DNA from 3 places in the Pseudoalteromonas sp. SG44-5 genome. Region 1 is predicted to be linked to each of the others. Evidence: predicted binding sites of a transcription regulator. Region 1 holds the regulator's gene; each other region holds the start of a gene.

Region 1 (6,788 bases):
CTGCTTTTTTTGTGCACCCAGGCGAAGCCAGCCACGGCGATTTGGGCATGATCACTAAAAACGATGTCGTTATGCTTATTTCTAACTCAGGCGAAACCAGTGAAGTACTTAATATTATTCCAGTGTTAAAACGCCTTGGTGCAAAAATTATTTCCATGACAGGAAATACACAATCAACCATGGCCACACTTGCTAACGTGCATGTATGCATTAAAGTAGAAAAAGAAGCCTGCTCATTAGGCTTAGCACCAACAGCCAGTACCACGGCAACACTCGCTATGGGCGATGCAATGGCGGTAGCACTGTTAGAAGCACGCGGATTTACTGCCGATGACTTTGCACTATCGCATCCCGGTGGCAGTTTAGGGAAGCGATTACTGCTCACCTTAAAAGATGTTATGCACAGCGGTGTAAATACGCCTATTATAACTACTTCGCAAACTATTAAAGATGCGCTGATTGAAATGACAGCTAAAGGCTTAGGTATGACCGCCATAGTTGACGATAATCAGCAACTCGCTGGGTTATTTACCGATGGTGATTTACGCCGTATTTTAGAGCAACGCGTTGATATTCATACCACGTCAATAGATGCAGTAATGACTAAATCGTGTACCACGGCAACCCAAGATATGCTTGCTGCGCAAGCGCTTAATATTATGGAACATAAACGCATTAATGGCTTAATTATTATTAATGAGCATAATCAGCCTATTGGGGCACTCAATATGCAAGACCTACTTAAAGCAGGAGTATTATAAATGCAATTTGAAGAACTCTATCAAGCGCTAAGTGATGACGCTAAAGCGCGCGCAAAAAAAGTAAAACTACTTATATGCGACATTGATGGCGTATTTTCTGATGGCCGAATTTATCTTGGCAACCAAGGTGAAGAGCTAAAAGCATTTAATACAAAAGATGGCTTTGGTATTAAAGCACTTATTAACAGCGGCTTTGAAGTAGCGGTTATTACCGGCAGGCACTCGCAAATAGTACAACAACGTATGACCAGCTTAACCGTGCAGCATATTTATCAAGGTCAAGAAAACAAGCTTATTGCCTACCAAGAACTTAAAAACAAGCTTAATTTGAGCGATGAGCAAATTGCTTATATTGGTGATGACGGCCCTGATATGCCTGTTATGGAGTTAGTTGGCTTTGCAGTCGCAGTAAACGACGCGCACCCACTAATTAAACGCTTAGCACATTACACTACGCAAATGCCGGGTGGTTTTGGTGCAGTAAGAGAGCTAACCGACTTACTTATGCTTGAAAACAATAAACCATTAACTAGCCAAGGCACCAGTTCATGAATATAGCGCGCATAGTCTTAAGCGTTTTATTCATCACCTGTATGGTTTGGCTTTGGTACCCTTATTTTACTCAGGTAAATACGGTTGCTAAAGCCGACTCAGAAGTAATAGCTAAACCCGATTACACCGCCATTGAGCTAAAACAAACAGCTTTTGACGAAAACGGTGAAATTAGCCATAAAGTAACTGCGGTTAAAACGGAGCTTTACGAGCAGCTAGGATTTACCTTATTCGAAAAACCTACTTTCATATTGTACGACGACAGACAAAAAACGTGGCGTATCAATGCTGATGAAGCAACACTTTACGATGAAAGACAATTAATTTTAGAGGGTAATGTAACTGCCCAAAACTTAATTGATGGCGCAATGATAGACAAAATTACCGCCGACAATATTCAAGTAGATATAATGCTACTCACTATGCGCAGCGAACAGCCCGTTATTATAACTGGACCGAATTTAAAGATCACCGGTAAAGGCCTTGAAGCCAATTTAACAACCGAGGTGATAAAACTAATTAACCATACGCGAACACTATATTATGACCAATAACCTTGCAAAAATACTTATTATTCCATCGCTTATACTTGTATTTAATAGTAATGCGGCAGAGCAAAGTACTTCCCCATTAGCTAATCAAATTTCTATTAGTGCTGACCGCCAAGAAGGCCAACTAAAAGAAAACGTTGGTATTTTTGAGAAAAACGTCGAGATAATTCACGGTAATCGTCGTATCACCGCCGATCGTTTAGAAGTACATAAGCGCGACGAACTTGGCGATAATAAACAACTATTAATTGCCACGGGCAGCCCTGCATATTTTGAAGAAAAGCAAGCAGATGGCACTGTCATGAGCGCCAGCGCTAACGAAGTACGTTACGATGTAGCGAAACGTTTTTTAACCCTGGTAGGAGATGCAAACATTTCTCAAGCTGGGCAAAAAATTACGGCTAAAAGCATCACCTATGATATAGAGCAACAGCTTATAAGTGCTGAAAAAGATGAAAACTCAACTGATCGGGTACACACTATTTTAGTGCCTGTAGACGTAAAAAAAGAACAAAAACTCAATAAAGGTCAGCCATGAGTACATTAAAAGCAGAGCTATTAGCAAAAAGCTATAAAGGCCGTGAAGTTGTTAAAAATGTAGGACTTGAAGTAAAAGCTGGCAGCATTGTTGGTTTACTTGGCCCAAATGGCGCAGGTAAAACCACTACCTTTTACATGATTGTAGGCTTAGTACCTAGCGACAAAGGTAAAATATTAATTGATGATAACGATATTACCTTACTTCCTATGCACAGCCGTGCTCGTTTAGGTATTGGTTATTTACCACAAGAATCTTCTATTTTTAGAAAGCTCACTGTGTATCAAAATTTAATGGCTATTTTAGAAACGCGTAAGCAACTAAATAAACAAGCCAGGGAAGAAACCCTAAATAGTTTATTGGACGAATTTAGCCTGCAACATATTCGCGACAGCTTAGGTATGGCGCTATCTGGTGGTGAACGTCGCCGCGTAGAAATAGCACGTGCTTTAGCTGCAGATCCTAAATTTATATTGCTTGATGAGCCCTTTGCTGGCGTGGATCCTATTTCAGTACTCGATATTAAAAAAATTATAGAACACCTTAAAAATCGTGGTATTGGCGTACTAATTACCGACCACAATGTAAGGGAAACCCTTGATGTTTGTGAAAAAGCCTACATTGTTTCTCATGGGGAGCTAATTGCATCTGGTACTCCTGAATTTGTATTAAACGATAAAACAGTACGTGATGTTTATTTAGGCGAGCAGTTCAAACTGTAATATTTATGTTATTACTATAAGCATCTGCTAAGATTAATCATATCAATTTATAAGGATTGTTAGAGATAAATGAGGCAATCATTACAGCTGCGCATGGGCCAGCAACTTACAATGACTCCGCAACTGCAACAGGCTATTCGCTTATTGCAGCTTAGTACCTTGGATCTCCAGCAAGAAATACAAGAAGCACTTGATAGCAACCCATTACTTGAAGTTGATGAACAAGATTACACGGAAGAATCAGCAGGTAAAAACGAGCAAAAAGCAGATGACATTACTGTTAGCGCCTCTGCTGACGACACCCCAAGCGAGTATGAGCAAGATAGCGGTGAAGCACTAAATAAAGACACCATAAGCGACGACATGGCCATGGATGTATCATGGGATGAATATATGAGCGCAGCGCCTGCCTCTTCATCAGGGCCAATGCCTGAAGATGAATCTATTTATCAAGGTGCATCAACCGAAACCCTGCATGAATACTTAATGTGGCAATTACAGCTCACCCCTTTTAGCCCTACCGACGAAGCTATTGCCATAGCTATCGTTGAAGCCGTAGATGACTCTGGTATTTTAACCCTCAGTTGCGAAGACCTTTTAGCAAGCTTTAACCAAGAAACTGACGACGAACACGAAGTAGAACTAGATGAAATAGAAGCAGTGCTAAAGCGCATTCAATTATTTGATCCTGTTGGTATTGCAGCTCGCAGCTTGCAAGAATGCTTATGCATTCAATTAAATCAATTTGATAAAGACACCCCTTATATTAACGAAACAAAAATGGTGTTAACTGATCATATCGATTTACTCGCTGCTCGCGACTATCGTACGTTAATGAAAAAAACTAAGCTCAAAGAAGAAGAGCTTAAAGAAATAATGACACTTATTCATACGCTTAATCCTAAGCCTGCGGATACTATTGTCAGAGAAGAGTCTGAATACGTTATACCTGACGTGTCTGTTAAAAAAATAAAAGGCCGCTGGGTGGTAGAGCTAAACCCTGATAGCATGCCAAAAATACGTGTTAACAGCCAATATGCGGCTATGTCTCGTACAGTAAAATCCAGCGGTGACAGCCAATTTATTCGCTCGCACTTACAAGAAGCTAAATGGTTTATTAAAAGCCTAGAAAGTAGAAACGAAACACTCCTGAAAGTAACTAATTGTATTGTTAAGCAGCAACAAGCGTTTTTTGAACATGGCCCAGAAGCCATGAAACCTATGGTATTAAACGATGTTGCCGAAATAGTTGAAATGCACGAGTCGACTATTTCACGGGTCACTACGCAAAAATATATGCACACTCCACGTGGCATTTTTGAGCTTAAGTACTTTTTTTCAAGCCATGTAAGCACCGAAAATGGTGGCGAATGTTCATCAACTGCCATACGTGCCCTGATTAAAAAGTTGATAGCTGCAGAAAACTTAGCCAAACCATTGAGTGATAGCAAGATTGCAGATATATTGGCTGAGCAAGGAATTAAAGTAGCTAGACGGACAATTGCAAAATATCGCGAATCTCTGGCTATTCCCCCGTCGAATCAACGTAAAAGCTTGATTTAAGACGTACAACAAAGAGGAAAATGCTGATGCAACTAAACTTAACTGGTCGTCATGTAGACATTACAGACTCATTAAGAGACTATGTAAATAATAAATTTGCAAAGCTGCAAAGACACTCAGATCACATAACTAATGTGCATGTTATTCTCGATGTAGAAAAATTAAGTCAAAAAGCTGAAGCAACAATTTTTGTAAGTGGCGCTGAGCTATTTGCATCGACCGAACACCAAGATATGTACGCTGCCATTGACTCGTTGATTGACAAACTCGATCGTCAAGTAATTAAACACAAAGAGAAGTTTGCTCGACACTAACACTATGAAATTAAGCTCACTTATATGCCAGGACTGCAGCAAAGCTGTGGTCCTTTTTAATAGTAAAAAAAGAATTTTAGAATTCATCAGTGAACTCGCGCATAAAAAAATGCCGTATTTACCTCAGCAAGATATTCTCACTGCTTTATTGGCAAGAGAAAAGCTAGGTAGTACCGGTATTGGCCGAGGAATAGCAATTCCACATGGCCGTATGAGCGGGGCACAAGAGCCTCTTGCCTTAATTTTAATAAGCGAAACCGCTATTAATTTTGATGCAATTGATAATCGTCCAGTTGATATTTTTGTTGCGCTTATAGTGCCCGATGGCGATAACCAGCAGCACTTGAAAACACTAGCCACAATAGCTGATAAACTAAACGATAAAGAGTTTTGTAAGCAATTGCGTGCGGCAAAGTCTGATGAAGCGTTATACCAAGTTATTTTGGATCAATCCTAGTTACTAATAAAGGGGTGGTAAATGGAATTAATTATTATAAGTGGCCGTTCAGGTTCTGGTAAGTCAGTTGCTTTACGTGTTGTAGAAGATTTAGGTTACTATTGTGTAGATAATATTCCGGTAAATTTGCTGCCTTCATTAGTGCGCAGTGTCTCTGATAACTACGATAAAATAGCCGTTAGTATAGACGTGCGTAACCTGCCTAAAGACCAGCAGCAGTTTAACGATATCCTTGAGTACTTGCCCGACTTTGCTAAACCAACGTTATTTTATTTAGATAGCGACGATCAAACGTTAATCCGCCGTTATTCAGAAACACGTCGTTTGCACCCGCTTTCGATTGATTCGCTACCGCTAGATTTAGCAATAAAAAAAGAAAAAGAATTACTCGATGTACTCGTAACGCGGGCTGATCATGTCATTGATACAACCGATTTAAGTGTGCATCAACTTGCTGAATCTATGCGTGAAACCATACTCGGTAAAAAAGACAAACAGCTTATCATTACCTTTGAGTCGTTTGGCTTTAAGCATGGTATTCCCAAAGGTGCTGATTATGTTTTTGATGCGCGTTTTTTACCAAACCCACACTGGGAACCGGAGCTCAAGCCTTTAACTGGATTAGATCAACCAGTAAAAGATTATTTAGCTAGTCATAGTATTGTGCAAAAATTCACTTGGCAAATTCAAACCTTTGTACAAACGTGGTTACCACACCTAGAGCGTAATAATCGCAGTTATTTAACCATTGCTATTGGTTGTACTGGTGGTCAGCACCGCTCAGTTTATTTAGCGCAAACAATTGGTGAAAGCTTTGCTATGTCTCACCCTAATGTAAAAATTCGCCATCGCGAGCAAGAAAAATAATTCAATTTAAATAATCATCTGTTCAGCTTAAGTAGAGTATCTTATGCGCTTAGAAAATACATTTTTAATAAAAAACAAGCTAGGCCTGCATGCTAGAGCTGCTACCGTATTAGCACAATTAGCGGTACAATTTGACGCATCTATTACCTTATTTCAAGATGAAAAAGAAGCCGCTGGCGATAGCGTACTGGCTTTAATGTTACTAGAAAGCAGCCAAGGTAAAGAAGTAAAAGTAGTGTGCGAAGGACCCGATGCAGAGCATGCTTTACATGCCGTTGGCCAATTAATAGCGCAGCGCTTTAACGAACAAGAATAGTAGGCACTTTATTTAAACCAAGTAAACGAGCTAAAATATAGGGTTAGTGAAACCTTAAGCTAGTTTGGCTAAAAAAAGTAAGATAAACTGAACGAAGTTAATGACTAACTTCTTCCCTAACGTTATAAAAATAAATTAAGGACGCCA
Region 2 (6,788 bases), on a different contig from region 1:
AGAGGGCTCTCGGCCGAACGCCGCAAAAAGTTTTTTAAAGACAGCGGCAATGGTATGGCTCAGGTTATTGATCCAATAAAAAAGCAGGTTAACTTTAGACACCTTAATTTACTCGACTCATACGCGCTTTTAGGCAAGTTTGATATTATATTTTGCCGCAATGTGTTGATTTACTTTGCACCAGAAGTAAAAGCAAAAATTATTGCTAAATTTTCTCAAGCACTTAATCCTAAAGGTTATTTACTTTTAGGTGCGTCGGAATCGATGAGTGGTTTAAGTAACGATTTTGATATGGTTAGATGTAACCCTGGTATTATTTATCAAAAGAAATAACTGCAAGTGTGGTGAAGTGTGAGCAGTTTGCACATTTTAAGCATTATTTTAAACGACGCATTTAGCGTCGTTTTTCGTTTTAGCGATAAGCAAGTAATTAGCCAAGCTTTGTGTATTACCAAGCACTGCGTATAAGTTATAGCTTCGCACCTCCCCTTATTTAAAGCGCATTGTGCCAATATATTTAAGCAAATATATCCACAAAAAGGCTATGAAGTGCTGCGCTTTAGAGAGGTAAAACCACTAGATTATATGTTTAAGTTACTCCTCATTTCCCCTCATTGTTTTCTCTTTGTGCAAAATAATATTTAAATGCTTTATTCACAAAGAGGCTAAGAGGGCGCTGCGCTTTAGAGAAGTAAACCCACTAGATTATGTGTTTAAATCACTCCTCATTTACCCTCATTGTTTTCACTTTGTGCAAAATAATATTTTAATGCTTTATTCACAAAGAGGCTAAGAGGGCGCTGCGCTTTAGAGAAGAAAAAATAGATAAATTATCTGTTTAAATCACTGCTCATTTACTCCCATTCGCATCCATTGTGCAAATGTGCTTTAGAGTTTTTAACTGCTGGCATTTTTTATAATAACTGTATTGGCTCATATCAATTTACTTATTGCCTTAAAATCTCCCTAAAACCCGCACTTTAAATAGCTATGTTTAATCAGTTTAGTAAATAACTTTAAACAAAAATTAGTTAAATGGCTTATTTCTTGCTTTGTTCAAGCTAAGTCAATTTTTTGGAGATGGTTATGGCTATCAGTTTTGATAAAGCGCTTGGTGTGCACCCGCATGCTATGTTGATCCGTTCGCAAAGAGCCGAAATGCTCGCTACCAATATCGCTAATGCTGATACGCCGGGCTATAAAGCAAAAGATATAGACTTTGCCTCTGCACTAAAAACGGCAAAGTCACACCAACAAGGCGGCAATAGTATGGTTAGAACCAACAGTAAACACATTGCCGGTGGTAGTAAAGAAGTTGGTGGTTCAGAAATGTTTCGTAATGCAAATCAACCAGATACAGGTGATGGCAACTCAGTTGATATACAGGTGGAACGAAACTTGTATGCACAGAATGCTATGGAGTATCAGGCCAGCTTGCAATTTTTAAGCGGCAGATTTAAAGGTCTGAAAAAAGCACTCGGTAGCCAAGGATAATAATTATGAGTTTATATAATGTTTTTGATATTGCTGGTTCTGGTATGAGCGCACAAAATGTGCGTTTAAACACCACCGCAAGTAATATTTCTAATGCGAATACTATTAGTTCTTCTCAGGATAAAACTTACCGAGCGCGACAACCTGTATTTGCTGCTGAGCTTACTAAAGCTTCAGCATCAGCAAGTAATCCACAGGGCTCCGCTGTTGGCGTTAAAGTATTAGGCATTGTTGAGAGCAACAAACCATTACAAATCGAATATAACCCAAACCATCCAAGTGCGGATGAAAATGGCTATATCTATAAACCCAACGTTAATGTTGTTGAGGAGATGGCAAACATGATTTCTGCCTCTCGTTCGTATCAAACAAATGTGCAAGTTGCCGATGCAGCAAAGCAAATGTTAAGTAAAACACTGCTGCTAGGCCAGCGGTAACAGAGGGTAGGTTATGAGTAACGATATTAGTACATCTTCATCCTATTTAGACTCTTTACGGTGGCAAGAAAAACAAGCAGCCAGTAAAGACAAGAGTGATGCGTTAACCCAAGAAGATTTTTTCTCATTACTAACGCAGCAACTGTCGTTTCAAGATCCGAGTAAACCGGCTGATAACGATCAGATGATTGCGCAAATGACTAGCTTTACTATGGCTGAGGGAATTTCAAATTTAAACTCTAACTTTGAAGCTTTAGCTGCATCAATGACATCGAATTCAGCACTGCAAGCATCTACATTAGTAGGCAAGCAGGCGCTTTTAGAGTCCGACACGCTAGATTTAAATGAAGCAGGTGATGCACGAGGCTCAGTTGTTGCCGAAAAGCCAGTTGAAAGCTTAAAGCTTAGAATTGAAGACGAGTCTGGGCAGTTAGTTAGAACTATAGATTTAGGCTCGCAACCAGCAGGTGCAGTGCGTTTTGCATGGGATGGTAAAAATGAAGCAGGTGAGCGCCTACCCCCTGGTGAATATAAAATTAAAGCCGAAGGGAGTACTAATGGTGAGTTTTCGAGCCTGCCAATTGCTACCTTTAAAAATATTGAGAGTGTGAATATTAATGGTGCAAATGGCATCATTATTAACACTAAAGAAGGTGCGGTTAGGCTGACTGATGTTGCAGAAATCGCGTAAAAGATTCATTAGCCAGCGGGCTAAAAATTAAATAGTTTAGAGGTCAATTATGAGCTTCAATATTGCATTATCCGGCCTTGCTGCCGCACAAAAAGATTTAAACGTTACGGCAAATAATATAGCCAACGTAAATACTACGGGTTTTAAAGAGTCGCGCGCAGAATTTGCTGACGTGTATGCATCGTCGGTATTTAGTTCGGGTAAAACAAAAAATGGTGACGGCGTGCAAACGACTATGGTTGCACAACAATTTCATCAAGGATCATTACAGTTTACCAATAACTCGTTAGATTTAGCGATTACCGGTGAAGGTTACTTTGCAACTAGCCAAGACCTAGGCGCGCAAGATTTTACCTACACACGTGCCGGCGCATTTAAGTTAAACAAAGACAACTTTGTGGTAGATGCAAATGGCAGCTTTTTACAAGGTTTTCCGGTTGACCCTTCAACAGGCGATACTACATCAGTGAGTTTAAGCACTTCATCGGCTTTACAAATACCTGACTCGTCAGGATCACCGCGTGCTACTTCAAGCGTGTATAGCTCATTTAATTTAGATTCACGATCAATTGCACCTACAATTGCGTTTAACCCTTCAGAAAGTGCAACTTATAATTCATCAACCTCAACAACCGTATATGACTCACTCGGTGAGCCACATGTATTGCAGCTGTTTTTTGTAAAAAAAGAAGCCGAAGAATCTACGGATCCTGATGAAGACGCTAATAAGTGGGAAGTTCATGCAACACTAGACGGTAAATCATTTGGTAAAGATGGTGTTAAACAAGATGGTTCTGAAGACTTACCCTATACAGCTCTTAGTACACTTCAGTTTAGTGCTAATGGCTTACCATTGAAAACAGATGGTGAAGATAATCTAAGTAATACGTTTAATCCTATAGGAATAGAGTCTGGGGATGATGTTGCTGGTGGTCTTTCGGATTTATTAGGTAATGGCGCTACTTTCCCATCCGACATAGCTATAAATTGGCGCGATCAGACCGGTACAGCTAATAAAGTACCTACTCAATACGCGAGTCGCTTTGAAGTAAAAGCACTTGAGCAAGACGGTGCAACGGTTGGCCGTTTAGCGGGTATTGATATTGGCGCCGACGGTAAAGTTGTGGCTTCGTACAGTAATGGCGACTCAACATTTTTAGGCCAAGTGGCTATGGTGCGTTTTTCAAACTCGCAAGGTTTACAACAAGTGGGCAGCACAGGTTGGAAAGCGAGTATAGCGTCAGGCGAGCCTATTGCTGGTGAACCAGGTTCTGGCACCTTAGGTAATATCAACTCATCAGCGCTTGAGCAGTCAAACGTAAACTTAACTAACGAACTAGTTGATTTAATTAGCGCACAGCGTAATTTCCAAGCAAACTCGCGAGCGCTGGAAGTTAACTCAACAATTCAGCAAAGTATTCTACAAATTAGATAAAGCACAATTTATTAATTTGAATATTCAAGGCTGCTTAATTGCAGCCTTTTTTGTTTATAAGATCAGGTTTGAGGCGTCAGGTATCAGGTTTTAGGCAGAAATTTAAAGAGCAGGTTTGAGGCATCAGGTATCAGGTTTTAGGTAGAAATTTAAAGAGCAGGTTTGAGGCGTCAGGTATCAACCTAGAACCTAGCCCCTAGAACCTCATCCCTATAATTTCTGCAGCTACCGGCGGTATACCACATTGCTTGGCGGTGCAGTTTTACTGCTGTATTTAACAATGGCGCATATATTGCATTTGTTCTTACAGAGATTTTTAAGTGAGTCGATGTTATGGATAAAATGGTCTACATTGCCGCGTCTGGCGCTAAGCAAAGCTTAATGGGGCTTGCCCTTAAAGCCAATAATTTGGCGAACGCAAATACCACAGGTTTTAAAGCCGACTTTGCCCAAGCTCGATCTATGCAAGCGTTTGGTGAAGGTTTGCCATCGCGGGTGTTTTCTATGGAAGAGCGCCCAGGTTCAAACATGACATCGGGTGGCATACAGCAAACCGGTCGCGAGCTCGACATTGCCATGAGCGATAATGCCTGGCTGAGTGTACAAGACGCCTCCGGCAACGAAGCTTATACAAAAGTAGGTACGCTTAACATTACCGCCGAAGGCATGTTAGTCACCAGCGGTGGTCGTCAAGTAATTGGCGAAGGCGGCCCTATTATTTTGCCAGTCCCGATTGAAAAAATAGAATTTAGTAAAGACGGTGCCATACAAGTACGCCCACAAGGCGCGCCGGCTAACTTTTTAGAAGAGGTTGATCGTTTAAAAGTGGTTGAGGCAAATAACTCAACACTTGAAAAAGGTAACGATGGTTTATTTAGACCAAAACCAAATCAAACGGTTGAAACCTCAGCTAACGTACAAGTGATAAGCGGCGCATTAGAAATGTCGAACGTTAATCCGGTACACGAAATGGTCGATATGATCAGCCATCAACGCCAATTTGAATTACAAGTAAAGCTAATGAAAACAGCAGAAGAAATAGATCAATCGCAAGATCAGCTGTTGCGCATAGTTTAACTTTAAAATGAGGACACGATTATGAATCCAGCATTGTGGATCAGTAAAACAGGGCTTGACGCCCAACAAACCGACATTTCGGTTATTTCAAATAACTTAGCCAACGCCAGTACAGTTGGTTATAAAAAAAGCCGCGCCGTTTTTGAAGATTTACTATACCAAAACATTAATCAACCAGGCGGTCGCTCATCGCAAGATACCGAAATGCCATCAGGTTTAATGCTAGGTGCTGGTGCCAAAGTGGTAGCTAACCAAAAAAACTTTTCGCAAGGTAATATGCTAACTACTGAAAACTCACTAGATTGGATGATTTCTGGTTCAGGCTTTTTTGAAGTACTACAGCCAGATGGCAATATTGCTTATTCGCGCAACGGGCAATTTACTACCGATGGTGACGGACGAGTTGTAACCTCGGGTGCCGGTTATGTGGTTCAACCAGAAATGAACGTACCCGATGACGCGCAATCAATCACCGTATCACAAGACGGCGAAGTGTCTGTACGTGTTGCAGGGCAGGCCGATAACGTGGTTATTGGGCAAATTACCATTAGTGACTTTATTAATCCGTCGGGCCTTGAGCCTATAGGGCAAAACCTTTACACCGAAACTGCGGTAAGTGGCGCGCCGGTGCAGGGTAACCCTGGGGTTGATGGGCTAGGCACTATTATTCAAGGTTCACTAGAAACGTCAAACGTAAACGTAACCGAAGAGTTGGTAAACCTAATAGAAACCCAGCGTGTTTACGAAATGAACTCAAAAGTAATTTCGGCAGTTGATGAAATGATGAGCTACATCAATCAGCAATTATAATATTTTAGAGGTTATTATGCGCAATATTATATTATTTGCAGCGGGTACTTTATTGTTAAGTGGCTGTGTGTCTACACAAAATAGTGATGTAGTACAAGACGACCCTTACTACGCACCCATGTACCCAGAACCCAATGTTGAACCGGCAATTGCTAATGGCTCACTGTTTAATACGTATTTATCGAACGACTTATACGCTGATAAAAAAGCACTGCGTACCGGCGATATAATTACGGTTAAATTGCAAGAATCTACGCAAGCCTCTAAAGCGGCAAAAACAGAAACTGATAAACAGTCAGACGCAAAACTCGACCCCGTTATTGGTTTAGGCGGATTACCGGTAAATATTGGCGGCGACAGCATTCAATTTGGTATTGGCAGCGACGCGTCATTTAAAGGCGACTCAAAATCAAATCAGTCAAATAGTTTAGCCGGTGATATATCGGTAAACGTAATGCGTGTTTTACCTAATGGTAACTTAGTTATTCGCGGCGAAAAATGGCTAACGTTAAACTCAGGCGAAGAATTTATTCGTTTAGAGGGATTAGTAAGGCCAGAAGATGTAACTGCAGACAATACCGTACAGTCAAATAGAATTGCTAATGCACGAATTCAATATTCGGGCAAAGGGCAAACTCAAGAAGCACAAAGTGCCGGTTGGCTAACACGCTTTTTTAGTAGCTCACTTTTTCCTTTTTAGAGGACATTCATTATGAATGTATTTAAAGTTTTTTGTTTAATGGTGTTACTTGGCTGGCAACTTCCTGCCATGGCCGAGCGCATTAAAGATGTGTCTATGGTTGAGGGCGTACGCTCAAACCAATTAGTAGGCTATGGCCTAGTT
Region 3 (6,788 bases), on a different contig from region 1:
CCAAAAAGGCATTGATTACTTATTGGTATATCGTACTCAAATAGCGAATGACCATGAGCGTGACAGTCAATTCTATGCTCGCGCCGATAACTTGCGCAGTTGGCTAAAAGAAGCTGAAAAGCGTTTAGGTAGCTTGAGTCAGCGTTTAAGCGCTAGTGTAGGCCAAGATAAAGTAAACACTGATTTAGCGGGTAATACATCAAATACACAAGCCACTTTTTCTCCATTACAACAGCAAGCAAAAACGCCATGGTTAGACATTGATGATGTATTTTATGAGTCGCGCGGTGCTACTTGGGCTTTATTGCATTTCTTACAAGCGATAGAATATGACTTTGCCGATGTACTTGAGAAAAAGAATGCACGCGTAAGTGTGCAGCAAATTATACGAGAGCTTGAGGCAACTCAAGAAACAGTATGGAGCCCAATGATATTAAATGGGAATGGTTTTGGTTATGTAGCAAACCATTCACTGGTTATGGCAAATTATATTTCTAGAGCCAATGCGGCTCTTATTGAACTTAGCGAATTATTGACCCAAGGATAGAAAATGAAAAAGTATTGTTTAGCAGCAGCCCTTTCAATGGCATGTTTAGCGCCTGCAGCGCAAGCTGATACCTTATTAGGCTTGTATGTAGGTGTTGATGGCTGGAAAGCGGATAACGAAGGAAGCTTTTCTTATAAAGGAAATGCACCACAAAATTTTAATTTTGACGATGAAACCTTCGTAAGCTACTACGCTGCACTTGAGCATCCAGTGCCATTAGTACCTAATATTAAATTAAGATACACAGAGCTTGAGCTTACCGGCTCTACACGTCTGGATAAAACATTTTCTTTTAATGGTTCAGATTACGTTGTAGGTACTACGGTTAATTCAGTAAGTGACTTAACTCACATTGATTACACATTTTATTACGAAATTTTTGATAACGACTTAATCTCTATCGATTTGGGTGTTAACGCTAAGCAGTTTGATGGTGAGATTTTAGTTAAAGGTACTACGCAACAAGGTGGCGCTGATTATACTGAAACTGTTGAGTTTTCAGGCTTTGTACCATTGGTTTACGGCCGCGCTGAAGCAGGCTTACCTTTTACCGGTTTAAGCGTGTTTTTTGAGGGCAGCTTTGTAGCAATTGACGATAGCAAAGTTCAAGATTACCAAATGGGTATTGCATGGGAATTTATTGATAACCTAGCAATAGATGTTGCTGTTAAAGCAGGTTACCGCTCAATGACATTAGAGCTAGACGATGTTGATGATATTAACACTAATATTGATGCATCGGGTCCATTTGCGGGCATTCAAGTACACTTTTAATTACACTGCTAATTAATAGTATATAGCGTGGTTTTGCTACTTAGTAGTATGCCACGCTAGTTCAAATTCACTCTCAAGTGCACTATTAAGTAACTGCTTATACACTTTATTTACCGGGTAGTTAATGAGTTTAGATAGCTCATCACCTGTTTGCGTAAACTTATAATAACTCAATACTAAATCGCTATTTTTTGCTTTTAACGTTACTTTTTGTGATAAAAACGATAACGTAAGTTCTTGCCCAGTTTTTAGTACCGCAGACTCAATCTCTTTTCGATATAGTAAATTTAAATCCATTAAAGTTAATATATCAGGAAAGCTAATCCCTGTTTTTCCTAGATTTAAAGATACTTTATTGCCCTTACGTAACAAATCAAATAGTGATGGTTTTTTATAAAACCCCAGTAAAATAAAGTGGCTATCGTCTTTTTCATTATAACCAGAGAGGGATACACACTTTTGTAGAGAGTCAGCTTCGCGCTGGGTCATATGCTTAAGTGTTTGCAAACTTTTTATTGAGAAAGTCCCCGGGTTAAGCGTTTCACCGGTGAGTATTTTTGCCCAAAGTGACTGCATAGATTGATTTGAGGTATCACCACATAGTGCTACAAAGTGTTCTACCCAATCGGCATCGGGTTGTTTACTACTGGCTACGTCAGGACAAAAATCCATTGCCATAGCTAAAATTGTTTCTATATTTTGCTGTTGTTTAATGAGCAGTAAGTCTTGTCTTTTTTGTGCTCTAGCTAAAACGGTATTGTCGCTATTAATGCGATATAGCGGTTTAACCTTGCCTTGGGGGCCATAACTTTGCTCATTATTATGGGATGCCTCATTATTGCCTACTTTAATAATAGGATAACCCAGTAACGACTCTATGGTATTAGCGAGATTAATTCTTGCTTGTGCGGTTTTGACTGCCATGACTTTCCATTATTGTTTGTGCATCACTTAGCTGCGCTACTGTTTTTAAATTATTGAGCCCCAGTGATACTGCGTTACTTAAAATGTGCTCACTAAGCACAGCCACATACCCAGAAACTAAAGGTAGCGTGGCTTGCCCCGTAATTTGAAAAGTAACCGTGACCGTTTTTGCATTTTGCGTAAATATTACATTAGCGGCAATAATGTGTTCTTGAGCAAATAAAATATTCAACACCATTTTGTTTGCACTTAACGCTGTGGTGGTCATTTCACCTGCGCCCCATTTACTTTGCCATGATTGATGAGCACCAACCCCTGTGCTTGGCTCACCTAAGGAAAATTCTACAGAGGGATCCAGCTTCTTCCAAGGCGACCATTTATGCCACTGCGAAAAGTCAGTGATTAAGGGTTTTACTATGTGCGTATTGGCATTAATGTTAATACTCTTTGTTACGTTATAGCTCTGGGGTAGTAATAGGCCAATAACGATAAAAAGTAAGAGTAAAACTAATAAAAGCTGCACTAACATTTTTAATATTTTAATAAAAAAACCTCAGATAAATTAGGTTACAAACTCATAACTTATTATTAATTTAGCATATTAACTCGGGTGTGCTTAACTTTCGAGGTTAATTTTATAGCAACTATTTTTTAATTGAGCTAGATACTTAGCCACAACCTATAAAAAGTAATAGTTAATTTAGGTGTATAAGTATTAAAAAATAACGAAACTTCACTTTAAAACCGCGCGGCACAGCAAAGTAGTGCTCTATCAAGGTAGGTTGGTATAGGGTATAATTTGCGCCTTTTGTTATTAAACGGTCAACTTTATGAGCACACTTAAAGCTAAGCGCGCCTTATTCTCATACCCAAAGTATTGGGCAGAGTGTTATGGCACAGCACCATTTTTACCTACTACACGCGAAGAAATGGATGCACTTGGCTGGGATAGCTGCGATATAATTATTATTAGTGGCGATGCTTATGTAGATCATCCTAGTTTTGGGATGGCAGTAATTGGCCGAGTACTTGAGGCGCAAGGTTTTAGAGTGGGTATTATTGCCCAGCCAGAATGGGACTCTAAAGAAGCGTTTATGGCGCTGGGTAAACCCAATTTATTTTTTGGTGTAACCGCTGGCAACATGGACTCGATGATTAACCGTTATACAGCTGAAAAACGCATGCGCCATGATGATGCCTACACGCCAGACAATATTGGTGGTAAACGCCCTGATCGTGCGGTAATCATTTACTCACAACGTTGCCGCGAAGCGTATAAAGATGTACCACTTATTTTAGGTGGCATTGAAGCAAGTTTACGCCGTGTTGCTCATTACGATTATTGGCAAGAAAAAGTGCGTCGTAGTGTTTTGTTTGACGCTAAAGCCGATATTTTAATATATGGTAATGCGGAGCGCCCACTGGTTGAGGTTGCTCATCGTATTGCAGCGGGCGAAAGTACCGATACCATTCAGGATGTACGAGGGACTGCGGTTATTCGTAAAGAGCCCTTACCAGGCTGGCGTGGCAGTGACTCTACCGCTATTGATAAAATAGGTAAAATTGATCCAATTCCAAACCCGTATGGCGCAGATGATGTTGGCTGTAGCAAATCAGAATTTAAACAAGCAGGTATAGACTTAAAAGCCGAAGCCGCCAAGGTTATTACTATTCAGCCAGCGCGCCCTAAGCCATGGGAAAAAACCTACGTTAAATTACCTGCGTTTGAGCAAGTAAGTGTGAATAAGCCATTGTATGCACATGCTTCTCGTATTGTGCACCAAGAAACTAACCCAGGTTGTGCTCGTGCTATTTTTCAGCGCCACGGCGATCGTTCTATTTGGGTTAATCCCCCAGCATATCCACTAGAAACACATGAAATGGACGCCGTATTTGGTTTGCCGTATCAACGTATTCCTCATCCTAGCTATGGGGATGCAAAAATACCTGCCTACGACATGATTAAAACGTCAGTTAATATTATGCGAGGCTGTTTTGGTGGTTGCAGTTTCTGTTCGATTACCGAACATGAAGGGCGGATTATTCAAAGCCGTTCGCAAGAATCAATAATTGAAGAAATTGAGCAAATTAGAGATAAAGTACCCGGGTTTACCGGGGTTATTTCTGACTTAGGTGGCCCAACAGCCAACATGTATAAATTGGGTTGTACTAGCAAAAAAGCAGAAAGTACCTGTCGACGTTTATCGTGTGTATACCCTGAAATATGTAAGCATATGGATACCGATCATACGCCAACAATTGAGCTGTATAAAAAAGCCCGTGAAGTTAAAGGCATTAAAAAAATATTAATCGCCTCGGGTGTACGCTACGATTTAGCCGTGCAAGATCCACGTTACGTTAAAGAATTAGTTACTCACCATGTAGGTGGATATTTAAAAATAGCGCCAGAGCATACCGAAGATGGACCATTATCAAAAATGATGAAGCCAGGTATGGGAGCGTACGATCAGTTTAAAGCGTTATTTGATAAGTACTCAAAAGAAGCGGGTAAAAAGCAGTATTTAATCCCATACTTTATTTCGGCGCACCCAGGTACTAAAGACGAAGACATGGTAAACATGGCTTTGTGGCTTAAGTCGAACGACTTTAAACTTGATCAGGTACAAAATTTTTACCCATCTCCAATGGCAAATGCGACCACTATTTATCATACCGAGATGAACTCACTGCGTAATATTAAAAATAATACCGAAGTAGTACCTGTGCCGAAAGGTGCGCGCCAGCGTCGTTTACATAAAGCAATTTTACGCTATCACGATCCTGCGGGCTGGCCAATGATCCGCGAAGCACTGCGCAAAATGGGTAAAGCTAACCTAATAGGTAAAGCGCCAAATTGCTTAGTGCCAGAAGAAGGGCGCGACGAAAGAGCTGCAAAAGGAAGTAGTCGAGGTGGGCGCCCAGCATTAACGCGCCATACTGGTTTTAGCCAATTTCATAAGGCCAATACAAAACCAAAGGTAGCGAGTAATCGCCAAAGAGCTAAATAGAGCTCATAGCTTAAAAAGTAGTTAGCCTGTTTGGCTTATTACTAAGCTTGGGCTTGATTACTGAATATATGAGCACTGAAAAAAATGCCGCTTATTTTGCAATAAGCGGCATTTTTTATGTAAGTTATTTAAGTAGAACTTAAATAATATCAATTTTGTTACGAATGATTTTTACGCCATCCATATTTTCTAAAAACTTTTGTGCCAACGCACGCTCAAAACCTGTTTGCGCTTTACCGTATAAATCTACTTCACCATTTTTAACTTGTACGCGAATATCGCTTAGCGCTAAATTGGGGTTGGTACGCAAAGTGTGGGTAATCGATTGCTGTAAGTTTGGTTGGGTTGCTAGGCTGCTAACGACAACCATATTTGTTGTAGCACTCACTTTTGTAGCGCATGCTAATAAAAACAAACAACAAAATGATACTAAAGCGATAGTTAATTTTAAACGGCTCATAATCATATCCTTACATTGCAATTAATCGGGTAGCCAAATTAGGCAGAGTTACCATGATAGTTACAATTATCGTTCCATATTTAATGTACTGAAAATAAAGGCTATTTTATTAAGTGGGAATTCAGGTGGGCAATTGTTACATAAAACTAAGTAGAGATTACATAGCCCTAAACCATGCAGTTATGGAGGAGCAGGCATTAAAAAGCCGACATTTTTGTCGGCTAATATAATACTACTTACAGTATGCGCTTAAGTTACTTTTTCTTTTTAACCTTAGCTTTTTTCTTCGCTTTCATTTTAACCGGATCTTTACGCTTTTTAGCCGGCGGCTTAGCTTCTTTATGCTTTGGCTCTAATCCTTTAATAACACGACGTTTAAGTTTTTGCTCAATATAGCGTTCTATTTTATAAAGAATGCCAATATCGTGCGCTTCAACCAGTGAAAGAGCGATGCCTTTTTTACCAGCGCGGCCTGTACGGCCAATACGGTGTACATATATATCGGCTGTGCGTGGTAGGTCAAAGTTAATTACATGGCTAATATCAGCCACGTCAATACCGCGCGCCGCTACATCGGTAGCAACTAATATACGGGTTTTGCCGCTATGGAAGTTTTCCATCGCTTTCATGCGTTTGTCTTGCGGCATTTCGCCGCGTAACCAGGCTGCTTTAACGTCGTTAGTTGTTAGTTCACCAATTAGCGTTTCAAGACGCTCACGGGTTTTAACAAACACTATGGCTTTAGTTACGTCTGGGCCATTAAGGGTATTAACTAACAGCTCAAGTTTATGATGATAGTCGTCGGCTAAATGTACCCACTGGTGAATTTTAGCCTTTTCTTTGCGTGACGATTCAGCTTCAAGCAATGCTGGATCGTTTAGCGTTGTTTCAGCAAATCTTTCAACACTGTCGCCTTCAAGGGTTGCTGAAAATAAAAAGCACTGACGACGATTTTTAGCTTCATCACAAATACGGCTCATTTCTTTTTTAAAGCCCATGTCTAGCATGCGGTCGGCTTCATCAATAATAAGCATTTCTACGTGTTCAGCATGAAAGTTTTCGGTTTCTAAATATT

What was found. The regulator sigma-54, encoded in region 1, starts transcription at its own class of promoters, with help from an activator protein. The targets are predictions, from matches to a motif close to GTTGGCACGNNNNTNGNNT.
Region 2: a site for sigma-54 is predicted at 4,337-4,355, ahead of H5079_RS17295 (flagellar basal body rod protein FlgF). Genes of this name have one in related genera too.
Region 3: a site for sigma-54 is predicted at 5,774-5,792, ahead of H5079_RS07685 (BON domain-containing protein). Genes of this name have one in related genera too.

The regions. Positions count from the first base shown of each region.
Region 1 is NZ_JACJES010000006.1:50,773-57,560, reverse strand. It holds gene H5079_RS08880 (KpsF/GutQ family sugar-phosphate isomerase) at 1-761, shown strand, start outside; gene kdsC (3-deoxy-manno-octulosonate-8-phosphatase KdsC) at 762-1,313, shown strand; gene lptC (LPS export ABC transporter periplasmic protein LptC) at 1,310-1,867, shown strand; gene lptA (lipopolysaccharide transport periplasmic protein LptA) at 1,857-2,402, shown strand; gene lptB (LPS export ABC transporter ATP-binding protein) at 2,399-3,124, shown strand; gene H5079_RS08855 (RNA polymerase factor sigma-54) at 3,194-4,687, shown strand; gene hpf (ribosome hibernation promoting factor) at 4,714-5,001, shown strand; gene ptsN (PTS IIA-like nitrogen regulatory protein PtsN) at 5,006-5,458, shown strand; gene rapZ (RNase adapter RapZ) at 5,480-6,325, shown strand; gene H5079_RS08835 (HPr family phosphocarrier protein) at 6,369-6,641, shown strand.
Region 2 is NZ_JACJES010000033.1:7,666-14,453, reverse strand. It holds gene H5079_RS17320 (protein-glutamate O-methyltransferase CheR) at 1-333, shown strand, start outside; gene flgB (flagellar basal body rod protein FlgB) at 1,087-1,494, shown strand; gene flgC (flagellar basal body rod protein FlgC) at 1,500-1,931, shown strand; gene H5079_RS17305 (flagellar hook assembly protein FlgD) at 1,945-2,622, shown strand; gene flgE (flagellar hook protein FlgE) at 2,672-4,057, shown strand; gene H5079_RS17295 (flagellar basal body rod protein FlgF) at 4,391-5,134, shown strand; gene flgG (flagellar basal-body rod protein FlgG) at 5,156-5,944, shown strand; gene flgH (flagellar basal body L-ring protein FlgH) at 5,961-6,644, shown strand; gene H5079_RS17280 (flagellar basal body P-ring protein FlgI) at 6,657-6,788, shown strand, end outside.
Region 3 is NZ_JACJES010000004.1:214,279-221,066, reverse strand. It holds gene H5079_RS07710 (DUF2333 family protein) at 1-547, shown strand, start outside; gene H5079_RS07705 (TIGR04219 family outer membrane beta-barrel protein) at 551-1,321, shown strand; gene H5079_RS07700 (TIGR03899 family protein) at 1,358-2,245, opposite strand; gene H5079_RS07695 (SRPBCC family protein) at 2,214-2,774, opposite strand; gene H5079_RS07690 (YgiQ family radical SAM protein) at 3,076-5,253, shown strand; gene H5079_RS07685 (BON domain-containing protein) at 5,393-5,713, opposite strand; gene srmB (ATP-dependent RNA helicase SrmB) at 5,968-6,788, opposite strand, start outside.